One region of the Candidatus Avoscillospira sp. LCP25S3_F1 genome, then DNA from elsewhere that is predicted to be linked to it. Evidence: riboswitches for the same ligand, from Rfam matches in the RefSeq annotation. Region 1 holds a riboswitch; each other region holds the start of a gene.
What was found. Region 1 has a riboswitch for cobalamin ahead of ACTQ33_RS11655 (energy-coupling factor ABC transporter permease). Riboswitches for the same ligand answer to the same signal wherever they lie in the genome.

Region 1 (3,529 bases):
GACTGAGGCTTCATACCCACGGGAGTGCCGCGTTATGGCACTCCCTTTTACTCTTGTACCGGGCGGCCCCGCGCCGTATACTATCCCGGGAGGTATCGCAAACTATGACTTACATGTTTCAATTTCTAATTATTGCCGCCGTGTCCTTTGTGGGCGAGCTGCTGAGCCTGATCGTCCCCCTGCCCATTCCCGGCAGCGTCTACGGTCTGCTGCTGCTGCTGGTGCTGCTGATCACCGGTGTGGTCAAGCTCCATCACATCGAAAAGGCGGCGGACTTTCTCATCCAGATCATGCCTATGCTGTTCATCGCCCCCGCCGTCAGCGTACTGCCCATCTTCGGCAGCGTGGCCGACAGTCTGTGGGCCGTGGCCCTGGTCTGCGTCGTCAGCACCCTGGTGGTTATGATTATCACCGGTGTGGTGGCTCAGGCGCTGGTGACCCGAAAGGAGGGCCGGAAGCATGAATGAGATTCTCCGGGAATCGGCCTACTTCGGCATGGTGCTCAGCGTCATCTATTTCTGGTTCGGCACCTGGCTGCGCCGCCGGTTTCCCTCTCCCCTGGTCAATCCCCTGCTGATTGCCTCCATTCTGACCATCGCCACCATCGTTCTTTTGGACATCGACTACGACGCCTACACCAAGGGCGCGTCCCATCTGACGTGGCTGCTGACGCCGTCCACGGTCTGCCTGGCCGTGCCCCTGTACCGGCAGCTGAAGCTCCTGCGCCGTCACTGGCAGGCCATTGTCATCAGCGTGGGCGCCGGATGCGTGGCCTGTGCCGTCACCGTCGCTGTCCTGTCCCGGCTGCTGCATCTGACACCGGAGATCTACCACTCCCTGCAACCCAAATCCGTCACCACGGCCATTGCCCTGGGCGTGGGTACCCAGCTGGGCGGCCTGGAGGGCATCATCTCCCTGGGCGTCATGATCACAGGCCTGTTCGGCGTGGTCATTGTGGATGTGGTGCTGAAGCTGTTAAAAGTCACCCATCCCGTAGCCAAGGGCCTGGCCATCGGCAACAGCATCCACGCCATCGGCACGGCCCACGCCCTGGAGCTGGGCGAGATCGAAGGCGCCATGAGCGGCCTGACCATTGTGGTGGCCGGCATCATGACGGTCATTCTGGCCCCCCTGTTCGCCGGACTGGGTTAATGGAAACTTAATCCGCCAGGTACTTTTCTTTTAAGGACGGGACGGGTACAATAGAGGAAACCCATCCCACCGGAAAGGAGCCCGTACCCATGGACCATAACCGATTGAAGAAACTGATGAACGCAGCGTCCATGGCGCTGTTTGTCCTCTGTGTGGCCCTGGGGCTCTGGCTGTGGCGTCAGGGGGTATTCCAGTCCCAGGAGGCGTTGCAGGCATTTCTCAACCACTACGCCGGCAGCGCTGCCGCCATCTTTCTGGCCCTCCAGGCCGTCCAGGTGGTCATCCCCATTCTGCCCGGCGGCGTCAGCTGTCTGGCCGGTGTGCTGATCTTCGGTCCCTGGCTGGGCTTTGTCCTCAATTATGTGGGCATCGCCCTGGGCTCGTTCGTGGCCTTCGCCATGGCCCGCAACTGGGGCAAGCCCCTGCTCAACAAACTCTTTTCCAAAAAGCTCCACGAAAAATACGAGCGCTGGACCCATGAGAGCCGCCGGTTCGACCGGCTCTTTGCCCTGGCCATTTTCCTGCCGGGCCTGCCCGACGACTTCCTCTGTTTCCTGGCCGGTACCACCGGCATGAGCTGGAAAAAATTCGCCCTGATCACCGTCACCTGCCGCCCCCTGATGATCTTCGCCTATTCCCTGGGCGCGCTGGGATTCCGGGCCGTATTCCCTCTGTGAAACCAGGGCCGCTCCAGATAATTTCCCGCCGCAATCTTGACTTGCGGCCCGTGTGGTTGTATACTTTACCGTGACAATTTCATGAGACGGCGCGTCCGCGTTTCCGCACCGTTCTCACCAGATTGTGTGCGGAAATTCGGGGAAGTAGGGTGAAAATCCCTCGCGGTCCCGCCACTGTGACAAAGGTCGCTCCTTTGCAGCCAGAACACCGACTCCGCGCCGGTTCGATCGATCCACGAGGTATGGATTGGCGCCCACATCGGTCCTGCGCGTAAACGGACGATTGCAAGCCCATTTCCTTCCTGGAAATGGGCTTTTTTTCCGTTTTGTTGCGCAAAGAGAAAAGGAGTATCATCCCTATGAAACCCATGGAACGCCGTTTGTTCGGCCTGACCCTGGTTCTGGCCGCAGCCTTCTGTCTGGCCGTCCCCGCCGGAGCCATGCACATCATGGAGGGCTATCTGCCCCTGGGCCACAGCGTGGTCTGGGGCGTGGTTTGCCTGCCCTTCGTCGTTCTGGGCATCGCCCGCATCCGCAAAATCGTGGAGACCCACCGCAAAACCCTGCTGCTGCTGGCCATGGCCGGCGCATACTGCTTCCTGCTGTCGGCCCTGAAAATCCCCAGTGTCACCGGCTCTTCCAGCCACCCCACCGGCACCGGCCTGGGCGCCATCCTCTTCGGGCCTGCCCCCATGGCGGTGCTGGGCCTCATCGTTCTGCTGTTCCAGGCGGTGCTGCTGGCCCACGGCGGCCTCACCACCCTGGGCGCCAACACCTTCTCCATGGCCATCGTCGGTCCCTTCGTCAGCTTTGGCGTCTACGCCCTGTGCCGCAAGACAGGCGTCAACCGTAAGGTCGGCGTGTTCCTGGCCGCCGCGTTGGGCGATCTTGTGACCTATGTGGTCACCAGTGTGCAGCTGGCTCTGGCCCATCCGTCGGCCACCGGCGGCTTTGCCGCGTCGCTGACGGAGTTCCTGGGCATTTTCGCCGTGACCCAGGTGCCTCTGGCCATCGTGGAGGGCCTGCTGACTGTGGTTGTGGTCCTGGCGCTGGAAACTCTCGCCCGTCCCGAATTGAAGGAGCTGGGCTATCTGGGAGGTGCCGCCGCATGAAAAAGAAAGGTCTCACCATCGTCATTTTGCTGCTGCTGTGCGTCGCCATCGCCTGCATTCCCCTGCTGACCATCAAGGATTCCGAGTTCGGCGGCGCCGACGGCCAGGCGGAGGAAGCCATCACCGCCATCGACCCCGATTACAAGCCCTGGGCCTCCAGCATTCTGGAGCCCCCCGGCGGCGAGACCGAGAGTTTGCTCTTCGCCCTCCAGGCCGCCATTGGCTCCGGCGTCATCTGCTTCGGTCTGGGCTATCTGACGGCCCGGCACAAGTACCGCAGCGCCGGGCAGACCGAGTAAGCCATGCTGCGGGCCCTCCTGGGCGCGGTCATCGTCTGGGGCCTGGCTGTGGGACATCTGTCCCCGGCCCTGGCCCTGACCGCCGCCGCAGCTGCCGCCGGTTTGCTCTGGCTGCCTCTGCGGCACGGTCACAGCCATGACGACTGGACCGCCATCGACTACTATGCCCTTCAATCCCGGCTCCACAGCGTACCGGCCGGGCTGAAGGCCCTGACCGCCCTCGCCCTCATCGTTCTGACCCTGGCCGCCCGCTCCCCTCTGGTGAGCCTGCTGGTGTGGGTCCTGACGG
Region 2 (3,529 bases), on a different contig from region 1:
GATGACACCCAAAATCTCCCCGCTCTTCAATGCAGAGAAACGGGTATCTGCATCGGGAATAGCCTTGATCCGAATGGTTTTCGCTTTGGCGGCATCGCCCCAATAGTCGTCGAACCGCTCCAGCAATACATATTCATCCAGAACATTTTCGCGAATTCGGAACGGACCGGTACCGATACAGATGCCGTTGAAATTGCCCTCCTCATCGAAGCAGGCGGGGCTGTAGATGGCGCTGCCGAAGTTGACCATATTGTAAAGCTGTGTGGGAGACGGCTGCGTAAACGTCAGACGAACCGTGTACTCGTCCATCTTTTCATAAGTATCCAGATTGGGATAGTGGGCATCGATATCCAGCGGATAGAAAGAAGAGCTTTTGACGCCCATAGCCATTCGGTCAAAGTTGGCGATGACCGCATCAGCATTGAAGTCACTGCCGTCATGGAATTTGACGCCTTGGCGAAGATGGAAGGTCCACTGGGTTCCGTCTTCGCTCATCTCCCAGCTTTCCGCCAGGCAAGGAATGGGGGCGGCTGTTTCATCCTGGGTAATCAAAGGTTCCCAGACATAAAGGATCTTGCTGCAATAATAGCCGTCTTTTTCACCGGGCGCCAGATTGCGATATCCGGCCAGCACGATTTCCGCATTTGGGTCCACAGTATCCTGGGACTGCTCCTGTACCGTCTGCCCGGCTCCGGTGCTGCCTGACGTTTCTGTCCCATCGGTGGCAGAATCACCGCCGGAACAGCCCAAAAGCCCCAAGGAAAGAATCATCGTGAGAAAAAGTGCCATAATTCGTTTTTTCATATTTTTTACACCCATAGAAACTATTACCTCCTAAATTGCTCTTATCTGCCCGTTAAGGCAGCTGTTTACATACGTATGGGCTTCCACACCAAAAGTTGGGAGTCAAACGGATACTCACACACCCATTGCGTTCCCTCCCTGCGGTGAAACGGTGATAACAGATCCCACAGCCGCTCCCGAGGACAAGGTGCCATCAGGAATTGCTCCGCCCTCCGTAAGATCGCTTCCTTGTCGGCATAACGATATGTCCGATGATTCGGAATATTTATCATTTTGCAGGAAATCCCCAATGAAGTGAGCACCTCACCCAATTCCCGACATCCCTGGCGAGTGTAGCGGATCGGAAGGTCAGCTGCTTCCAGGACCGGCAGCCATGGAAATTCTGGTGGGCAGTTCATGCCGATTACACACAGATGACCGGCATGATCGTTCATCTTCTGCAAAAAATGCTCGGGCTCTTCCAAACGATATAGGCAATTGTAACCAAACACCAGGTCATGAACGGGAACTTCCGCATCTTCCCAGGTAGAACAGATCGGAACGATGGGATTCCAGGGTGCGGATCTGCTGCTGATATAGGCCAGATTATCGGGAGAAATATCCACACAGGTGACTTTTGGAAATGTACGGCACAGCGACAGTGTATAATTTCCCCAGCCCGGCCCGATCTCCAAGACAGAATGAATGGGCAACGGCTCTGTTAGAGCGCTCAGAGCCTCCCATACCGCTGTTGCATAAGCATCTGGCGGCGGTGGACCATCGGCCATGCGCTTGCGCCAAAACGCCTGCTCCTCTGCTGCGCTCTGCGCCCGCACCGGCAAATCTCCATTTGGAAAACGCAGGCCTCGACGCCATCTGTTGCCTGCATCTGTGTGCGTCACGTTGATCACTCCCTCCAAAATAAGACGCAAAAATCGGGCCATTACTGCATAAAAATACAGTAATGGCCCGATTTTGCCAATACAAATACAATGCTTCCTTCCAAATGCACGTGGAGTATGGAAACAATCCAGCAGGCAAGTCTTCTGACTTGTGGATCAACACCTTCGCAGCCTTCCCGGTCACAGGACCAGTGGCATCTTTGCGTCGGCTCCTCACTTACAGCGGCGGCTCCGTGTGGGATTTGCACCCAGCTTCCTTCTTCGGCTTCTCACTGTGTATTTTTCACATCTGAGAAACACCTGCGCCCGTAGTATAGCACAGTCCACAGCCATTTGCAAATCTTTTTATTGTGAAAATCTCTTACTGTTCCTCCATGGAATGCTGCTCAATAAAATGGATTTCCTATACCTTGACACCTTTTCTTAAATGTGGTACTCTTTGGTTAATTAAGACTAACCACCGCACAAGGAGGAGCAAACATGCAGGAATTTGACGCCTTTGACCGTCGGTTTCCCCTGCGGCAGATGACCATTGGCGGAATCTCCTTCCCCTATCGCCATCATGTCCATAGTCAAAATCGGGAAACTCTGCTGCTGCTGACCGGCGGCATCGGGCTGTCCGATCTGTTTTTTCACCATTTTGCAGCATTTGCAAAGGATTTTTCCGTACTCACCTGTGATTATCCCCTCCACTGCACTACCATGGCCCAGCTGACTGACACTTTAGCCCAGCTGCTGCGTACCCTGGGCATCCGGGCCTGGCTGGTGGGCCATTCCTTCGGCGGCGTGGTGGCCCAGCTGCTGGCCAGACGCCATCCGGATGTGGTAGCCGGTCTGGTTCTGTCCAATACCGCTTCCCTGGCAGCAGATATGACACCGAAAACCCGCGCCTCTCTGTTGGCTCTGTTGGAGAAGGAGGAACGCTATCACAGCCAGATGCAGGCCATGCCCTTCGCCCTGATCAAACCCATGCTGCGGCGGGCCATTCTGAAAAAGGCTGTCGGTCTAACACCTGCCCAGCAAAAGACTGTCAACGATCTGTGTCAGTTGATGACGCAAAAGTTGACCAAATCCTATGGACTGCATATGCTGGAACTACTCTGTGACTGCCGCAACCATCTGGAGTTGTCTCCCCGGGATTTTCTACCCTGGAAAGGTCGTGTGCTGCTTCTGCTGTCGGAGGATGACCATACGTTTACCGATGGTGTAAAGGCGTCTTTGATATCGCTGATGCCGGAACCCCAGGTGGTGACAGAGCTGCCCGGCGGTCATCTTGCTCTATTGCTACAGAGTGCATCCTATCTTTCCACCGTGACAGCCTTTATCCAGCTGGCAGCCGTGGGTGAATCGGAGGCAATGTGTGTATGAGCAGTTTTTTTGAACACACTCGCAAGCCCCGTGGTTTGGGGGGAAAGCTGATGGTAACTCTGATGAATGCCGGACATCGGCCATTGGCACGTTGGGGCTTATCCCATTTGCAGTTGGTGGACCACTCCACAGTGTTGGACAAAACCACGCCGAGATTGATACAATTCCATATCCTCAAAAATGCCGTAAATCCGCCGTTTCTGGGCGGTTTTTTATTTTCGGCACAGTGACGGCATAGGCAGAATGGCGGCTTTGTCGGGGTGGTTCACACTTTTTTACGGTACTCTGTAACGATAGAAAAGCTATCGTTACAGAGTAGGGCTATCGTTAAAATGTAGAAACTGTCCTCGTTGTGGTATAGAGGCTTGACTCTGGACTGAAAACAGTTTATAATTAGACTGAATTAAGGGCGAGGAGGAAAGCCGCAATGACAGATTCATGCATCTACCTGGACACTTATGTGTTGCAGCAGGATA
Region 3 (3,529 bases), on a different contig from region 1:
TTCTGTCCGTCAATTCGGGTATGGGGGCACGGGTATTCGCACTGTCTGCTTTATTGCCCCTGTCTTTCCGGGTATCACAGATTTTGAGGCTATCTTCCATCAGGTCAGAAACCAATGTGACCTGATATGGCTAGAAAATCTAAATCTGCGAGGCGGATTCAAAAAAGACATCCTGGACTATATTCGTAAAAAATATTCTGACTTGGTTCCGCTGTACGACGCGATCTACAACAAGGGAGACAGAAGCTATTTCCATGGTTTGGAGGATCAAGCGGAGCGGCTGGCAAAAGAATACAGCTGTCCCTTCGTGGACAACGAGCTGCCCTACGGACGAGCAGAGCCTGGGCACCCCATAATCGTGGATTACTTTTACCATGAGGAAGTGCGTGGCTCAGAAAACACCGGGCGACGCAACCCCCAAAAATAATTTGTGAAGCAGAACAAGGTTCTGACATGGAGCTATGCTTCCGTGTCAGAACCTTTTTTGCATGGCGATGTTGTTATATCTCGCCCCTTTGTCAATGCATTGAAATGTGTCCATAAAAGCTGCATTTTCCCAAGTAGCAGAACCTTTTACCCAAACGGCAGGATGTGCGTCCAAAGCATTGACGAAGCCAGTTTATCCAAGTATGATAAAGACACAATTAAACAACGATTTAATTGTTCTGGTAACAGGAACAAATTAAGAGAGGAGTTTTCCAAAATGAAAAAAACTTATAAGATCGAAGTAGACTGCGCTAACTGCGCCAACCTGATGGAAGACGCAGCTCGCAAGACCAGCGGCGTGCAGAACGCTACTGTGAACTTCATGACCCAGAAGATGATCGTGGAATTTGCTGAAGGTCAGGAGCCGGCCAGTGTGATGGCTGCTGTGCAGAAGGCTTGCAAGAAGGTGGAGCCTGACTGCGAGATCTTCCTATAAGACCCATTCCACACAGGTGCCCCAGACGCTACGGGCGGAAGGGGCACTTTTTTTAACAAACAAATAAGCAATTATAGAAGGGAAAGAATGATATGCAAGAAATGATTGAAAGCGGCTTGCTGATCGTAGTAGCCGTATTATCAGTTATCCTTCTCTTGATTGGTCAGCGGCCCAGCAGCGGCATGACAAAGAAACAGAAAATTATGTTGGGAAGAATCCTGACCGCCACGGTATTGCTGCTGGCGTTGCAAACTTTGGGTTCCAGCGTTTTTGACCAGTTGGGCGCTGCTGGGCGCTGGGTACGATTGGCGCTTTATTTGGTAGACTATCTCATTATTGGCTATGATATCTGGCCATGATGGACATTACAAAAAAGTGGACTGGGCGGCGGCAGGACTGGAGCCTGATCCACGCTCAGATGGCCATCTATTTTGCCGAGCGTATGCCCGAGTAACACCGCCGGGGCCGGATGTCAGTGACAAGCTGAACGGCTCCGCCACCCTTGACATCCGCCACCACCGGCGTTATGTTGTTGAAAAGGCGAAACGGCGGCAGCCGGATTTCCCCGGCTACCGCCCTGAATAAATTTTGCTCTATTCGCACCTTAAATGGTGTTTACACGGAATTTGGGATTGACCCCAATACGGGATGCACCATCTGACTCGGTGGCAATACCGTACTCTGCTATATCATAGGTAAAGAGGCAGTTTTTGATGGTACCGCCCGTCATGGTTCCAGCAAACCCCGCCGAGACATTATAAGAAAATGTCTCAACACCAGACCAACAGTTATTCACCACACCGCCATCTATGGCAAAAGCCAACGCTCCGGCTGCATTCTCTACCTCCACTGCGCCGTCCAACAGCAGGTTCTGCACATTACCGCTCAGCTCATTGAACAGCGGCTGACCGGCCAACGTGATGGTGTGGCCATCACCGTCCAACGTGCCGGAAAAGTCGATGGCAGTCCATTCGTGCAGTTCGATATCTGCACCGAGTTTATACGCGCCGTGCCCCATGTTTTGCAGCGCATTCTGGTCATCAATGACCCACTCTGCTTCTCTCTCCGCACCGGCTGTATGCAGGAGGTACTCTGTCTCTACAGCGGCGGTGCCATTCTCCGACGCGGCCTCCGCATGCACCGGAGCCATGCCGAGCAGCAGAGACAGCGCCAGCAGTATGCTTAACATACGTTTTTTCATAGGTTCCCAATTCTCCTTTGACTGTCGCTCTGTCAGGGCATAAAAAATGCCGTGACAGATCCCAATGATCGCCACAGCCGTTTTCCCATGGTTGGCCGCGTTGCGGCCGCTTCGCATTCCTTGTAGGTCTTCTGACTCACGCCTGCAGGGTCTTCCCCACGACGCCGGATCTGCCTTCCCAGTTTCCCAGTGACCGACTTTCGTCAACGATCCGGTATCTCAGCGCATACAGCGGCGGTTACCGTTCAGGATTCTCACCCGATTCCCTTGTTCATCCCTCCCTCTGCTACTGCCGAGACAGGGCCACAACAAATGCTCCCCTATTTACTTTTAAACAGAGTTCCCCCTTTCCATCTGCCACGTTTGAAATGCTTCTGCGGCAGCAATTACATTTTCCCAAGAGCGGAATCGCTCACAAAGGACTTTGGCTTGCGGTACATCCCGCTTGCGCGGCGGATACCCGAGGCGGCATCTGCGTTGCGTAACATCCTCCAATGCATTACAAATATCCGGCCGTTCCAGCAGCATTTGCTCCCAATCTGGGATCGTTAGATCCGGTACTGGTAATCGCCGCATTCCAGCTGCCCGCAGCGCTGCCGGCCAAGTGCCAAACCGGGCTTTCAGATAGATCCGATACAGAAAAAAAATCTCTCCCTGCGTTGGTGCACGCCCAATACGAATGGCCGCTTCTCGCAGAACATCCAACAGCTCTTGATCAGAATAGCTGGCATAGATGGCTTTACCAATGCCGCTGGACAAGGTAAAGGATTGATAAAGCATGCGCAATTCCTTTTCCTGGTTCTCCCCATCTGTTCGTTTTGTTTGGGCTTGCTGTGCTAAATTTTGTATGGTATCTCGATATCGCTCCAGCTCTTGCGGTGTCAATTTTGCTGGACGAGCCTGCCTTCGCTTGCTAACGGTCTACACCCCCTTTCGACTTTGGGACCTGCTGCCAATCCGAAAAATAAAAAATCCGGCAGACAATGGCGTCTGCCGGAAAAGCAGATATCCATTGCCGATCCCTGCAAATAGAAGCTTTGAACACATGAAATGCACAAAACCTCCAGCCATCCCCAAACATGGGCATGGCTGCAAAAATCGGCAATGGATACCACCTTGATCAATTACCATGGAGCAGGCTGACAATCCTGGCTTATGGCCGGAGCCAAATACAGTAGAGGTAAGACTGCGCCGGATTCACACCGGCTTGTCAGTTGGCATATGTCAAGCATATGACCTGCTCACAGCCCGTATTGTAACCGATTTTTGCAGACGTGTCAAGAACATATCCAGGCACTTTCATACGCTATGGCTGTTCTGATTCTTTCATCATTTTTTCCAGCTCAGGATACTTGCCTATGATGTCGTCATATCGGTCTTTTTGATGGGGGATCGTACATGCGCTG
Region 4 (3,529 bases), on a different contig from region 1:
CATACTGCCCCCCAACATACCGGCCAGGGCAATGGCAAGAGCCATACCGGGAAAGGAGACCATCATGTCGGCAACGCGCATGATGACGGTTTCCACCACACCGCCGGCATAGCCGGCCACAATTCCCAGAATACCGCCCACAAACAGAATACTGAGCACCAGCACCATGGTCGATAGAATCGAGGTTCTCGTACCGTAGATCACACGGGAAAACAGATCCCGCCCCATTTTATCTGTACCAAACCAGTGTTCCTTGCTGGGAGACTGCACTGCGTCCGCCAGAACGGAACTGTTGGGATCATGGGTGGCCAGAATGGGCGCCAGAATGGCTACCAGAATCATGGCCATAGCCATGAGCCCAAAAATCATAAAACGCTTTTTCGCAGCCGTCATGCCTGTAGCTCCTTTCTCAGCCGGGGATCCAGCCGATTATAAGAGAGATCCACCACCAGATTGACCGCCATATAGATCAGGGCAATCCAGAGTACATATCCCTGAATCAGCGGATAGTCTCTGGAGGTTATGGCAGAGATCGCCAAACTGCCCAGTGCCGGATAGGAGAAGATCACTTCCACCACAGCGGTACCGCCCAGCAGAGAGCCCAAAGACAGGCCCAGCATTGTGATGAGGGGCAAAACAGCGTTTGGTAGCACATGGTACCAGAGCACACACCGCTCCGACAGCCCCCGTGCCCTGGCTCCTGCCACATAGTCCTGGCGCAATTCCTCCAGAATTGCCGCCCGAACCTGGCGAGCGTATTTTCCCGCCATGGCAATGGCCAATGTCACAGCAGGCAAGATCAATCGCTGGAAATTCATCTGGTTGGACACCACCGGAAGCCAGCCCAGCTTCATGGCCACCAAATAGAGCAGCAGCAGGCCCACCCAGAAATTCGGCATGGAAATGCTGATAAATGTGGTGCCCCGCAAAAGATAATCCAGTAAGCTGTTCTGACGCAGAGCAGAACACACGCCGATGGGCACAGCTATCATTACCATGATCACCAGAGACAGCAGCGCCAGTTGGATAGTGGGCATGACCCGCTCCATCAAAAGCGTTGACACCGCTTCACCCTTTGAGTAAGAGGTACCGAAGTCTCCCCGGAGACAGTTGGCGATCCAGTTGCCGTACTGGATGAAAAACGGTTCATTCAGCCCCAACTCCTCCCTGGTCTGCTCCAACACTTCCTCTGACGGAATACTGCCGCTGACCGCATACATGGATCGGACGGGATCGCCCGGCGACACATACATCAGCAGAAAGCTTAAAAAGCTGACGCCCAGCAGCACCAGAAAAATGTGGGCAAGCCGACAGCCTATTTTTCGTTTCATATGCATTTTTCACCTCACGAAAGCCAATCATCGCTGCTGGGGTTTTCTCGATTTTTCCTGCAGGCCCAGTTGAAACAAAGCATTGGCCCAGGAACCGCATACCTTTTGCAGCCGCATACGGACTTCCGGCGGCACTTCCCTGCGGCCAGGCGGATGCCCCAACTGCTGCGCCATCTTCCATACCAACTCCAAGTCTGCCTCGGTCTGCAGATCCAGCTTCAACAGTCGATAGTAGCAGTCGTACAGTTCCTGTCGATGGGACGCCCGCCGTTTCTCCTTTCCCCGCTGTAGCGGAGCATTCACAAAAGGCGTGATGCGCCGAACCGGCTCCAGATCGATCTGATAGAGGACATTCCGCCATGAGCCAAACCGCCGGAGCAGGGATTCCCGTAGGCTTTGTTCCACTTCACTCCGAAGGGGCGCCCGATTCAGCCCTTCCGCAAGGGCTCTCAGTTCTTGGAGCATATGCCGTTCCTCCGCCTCTAAGTTTTCCACTTTCTGCAGGCGGACCACAATCGCATCCTCCACCCCCGCGGCAGCTAAAACCTCTCCCCAGGTTCGGTACCGTTTTTTCAGTTTTCGGCATATCTCCGGCAGCTCCGACGGATGCGGAATCCGGCCCAGCTGTTCTGCCATGCTCCGAATCTGATCGAGCATCTGCTGGTACTCTTCTTTCTTCTGTGACATTTGTTCTGTGGATATTCCACCCCGACCTGCCGATCGGCTTAACCCCGCTGCACGCAATGCCCCCGGCCAGTTTTTAAACCGGGCTTTCAGATAGGTTCGCAAGATCCAGTGTACCTCTCCCTGGGACGGAGAATGCCCCAGCTGCTGGGCACTTTGACGCAGAAGTTCCGACAGCTCATCATCAGAAAAAGATGCATAAAGCTGTGCGCCTTCCTCTGTATCAACGGAGTAGCGCGAACCGTCTTTTTCCTCGGTCTCTCCGTGGAGCCTGGAACCTTCCGCAATCATGCTGAGCACCATCTTTTTCTGTTCCTGCAGCTGGTTTTTGTTGTTTTCTCCCATCGTTTCTGTGTCCCTCCCTAAAAAAAACGGCTGTGAACCCGAAGATCCACAGCCGTTTTTCTGCGCAGCAAATACCAAGTGCAGCGTCCCACACCTGGCTGATCTCTTTTTGTAGGTCTTCTGACTTGCGCTTGGGGCAGGGGTTCCCTGCCTTCGCCGGTCTGCTCTGCCTTCTCAGGGCACGTCCCCAATGGCGAACTTTCGTTAACGAGCAGCGGACATCACGCATACAGCGGCGGTTACCGTCCGGGATTCTCACCCGATTCCCTTGTTCAGCCGCCCGGATCTTTTCCTGCGGCCACAAAAAGTTTTATGTGATTTTAGCATAAAAAAACGGTCTTCCCTCTTTGGAAAGACCGTATGGATACAAAACAGCTACGACTCCCAAAAAATGCTCTCTAATGTACGATCACTGCCGGCTGACGTCTTACGACGAATACGGTCTGTCGCGCCGGATTCCCACCGGCTTATGATAAAGAGCACCTGTATTGTGTTATACAAGTTTCTCATCGTATCTGCTTGCTATTCACTTTCGTGTTTTATTGTACCGCAATGCTTTGCTGATTGCAAGTAAAATTTTAACCGATAACATCTTGAAAATCATGCAGCCAAATGATTCTGGTTTTAATAATGCTTTTTCCCCATTTAAAACTTTGACGATGGTACCCCAATGCATCTCGCATTTGGCCATTCTCAAGTAGACTACCAGATGTTCATCTGATAAGTAACCTTTTTGCCTCCATGTTTTATGGGGGCAGATTTTTTTATTTACAAAAAGTTCAATTTTCCGTGGGCACAAACTGCCGTTTTGCGGTGCGTATTAAAGGAGAAGGACAAATGAAAGAACAGCACTGTGTATCGACGAAACAATTGTATAAATTCCTTACTGCCTGTGGCGGGAACTGGCGCAACACCATCCATATCTCTGCGCAGGAAGGCTGCACCGGTTGGCTGCTGGCTGCGGATCGGAATGGAGCGCCCGTGTTAATGCGCGTAGATGCATTGGAACGTGGGATACAGGAGCGGATCGATACCAACGAGTGCAGAGGCACTTTGACGGAATCAGCTTTTACAGATATTTTTGCACAATATCTGTGCTGGCAGTTGCCCACCACCAGCAGCACTCCCGCAGATACGCTGAACTTGTTGTCCGACCATAGTTAAAAGCA

Region 2: another riboswitch for cobalamin. It lies ahead of ACTQ33_RS12765 (class I SAM-dependent methyltransferase); the one in region 1 lies ahead of ACTQ33_RS11655 (energy-coupling factor ABC transporter permease).
Region 3: another riboswitch for cobalamin. It lies ahead of ACTQ33_RS00020 (hypothetical protein); the one in region 1 lies ahead of ACTQ33_RS11655 (energy-coupling factor ABC transporter permease).
Region 4: another riboswitch for cobalamin. It lies ahead of ACTQ33_RS15380 (homing endonuclease associated repeat-containing protein); the one in region 1 lies ahead of ACTQ33_RS11655 (energy-coupling factor ABC transporter permease).

The regions. Positions count from the first base shown of each region.
Region 1 covers NZ_JBQKJT010000012.1:23,077-26,605, reverse strand. The annotation lists gene atpC (ATP synthase F1 subunit epsilon) at 1-6, shown strand, start outside; gene ACTQ33_RS11670 (CidA/LrgA family protein) at 105-467, shown strand; gene ACTQ33_RS11665 (LrgB family protein) at 460-1,152, shown strand; gene ACTQ33_RS11660 (TVP38/TMEM64 family protein) at 1,242-1,829, shown strand; adenosylcobalamin (AdoCbl) riboswitch at 1,943-2,088, shown strand; gene ACTQ33_RS11655 (energy-coupling factor ABC transporter permease) at 2,189-2,941, shown strand; gene ACTQ33_RS11650 (energy-coupling factor ABC transporter substrate-binding protein) at 2,938-3,240, shown strand; gene cbiQ (cobalt ECF transporter T component CbiQ) at 3,244-3,529, shown strand, end outside.
Region 2 covers NZ_JBQKJT010000014.1:36,911-40,439, reverse strand. The annotation lists gene ACTQ33_RS12770 (ABC transporter substrate-binding protein) at 1-819, opposite strand, end outside; gene ACTQ33_RS12765 (class I SAM-dependent methyltransferase) at 870-1,694, opposite strand; cobalamin riboswitch at 1,803-2,004, opposite strand; gene ACTQ33_RS12760 (alpha/beta hydrolase) at 2,166-3,053, shown strand; gene ACTQ33_RS12755 (hypothetical protein) at 3,050-3,283, shown strand; gene ACTQ33_RS12750 (hypothetical protein) at 3,481-3,529, shown strand, end outside.
Region 3 covers NZ_JBQKJT010000001.1:83-3,611, forward strand. The annotation lists partial or broken gene ACTQ33_RS00005 (hypothetical protein) at 1-427, shown strand, start outside; gene ACTQ33_RS00010 (cation transporter) at 704-922, shown strand; gene ACTQ33_RS00015 (hypothetical protein) at 1,015-1,281, shown strand; gene ACTQ33_RS00020 (hypothetical protein) at 1,527-2,123, opposite strand; cobalamin riboswitch at 2,228-2,449, opposite strand; gene ACTQ33_RS00025 (homing endonuclease associated repeat-containing protein) at 2,454-2,903, opposite strand; gene ACTQ33_RS00030 (cysteine-rich small domain-containing protein) at 3,430-3,529, opposite strand, start outside.
Region 4 covers NZ_JBQKJT010000025.1:23,727-27,255, forward strand. The annotation lists gene nikC (nickel transporter permease) at 1-393, opposite strand, end outside; gene nikB (nickel ABC transporter permease) at 390-1,331, opposite strand; gene ACTQ33_RS15380 (homing endonuclease associated repeat-containing protein) at 1,359-2,360, opposite strand; cobalamin riboswitch at 2,454-2,681, opposite strand; gene ACTQ33_RS15385 (hypothetical protein) at 3,198-3,524, shown strand.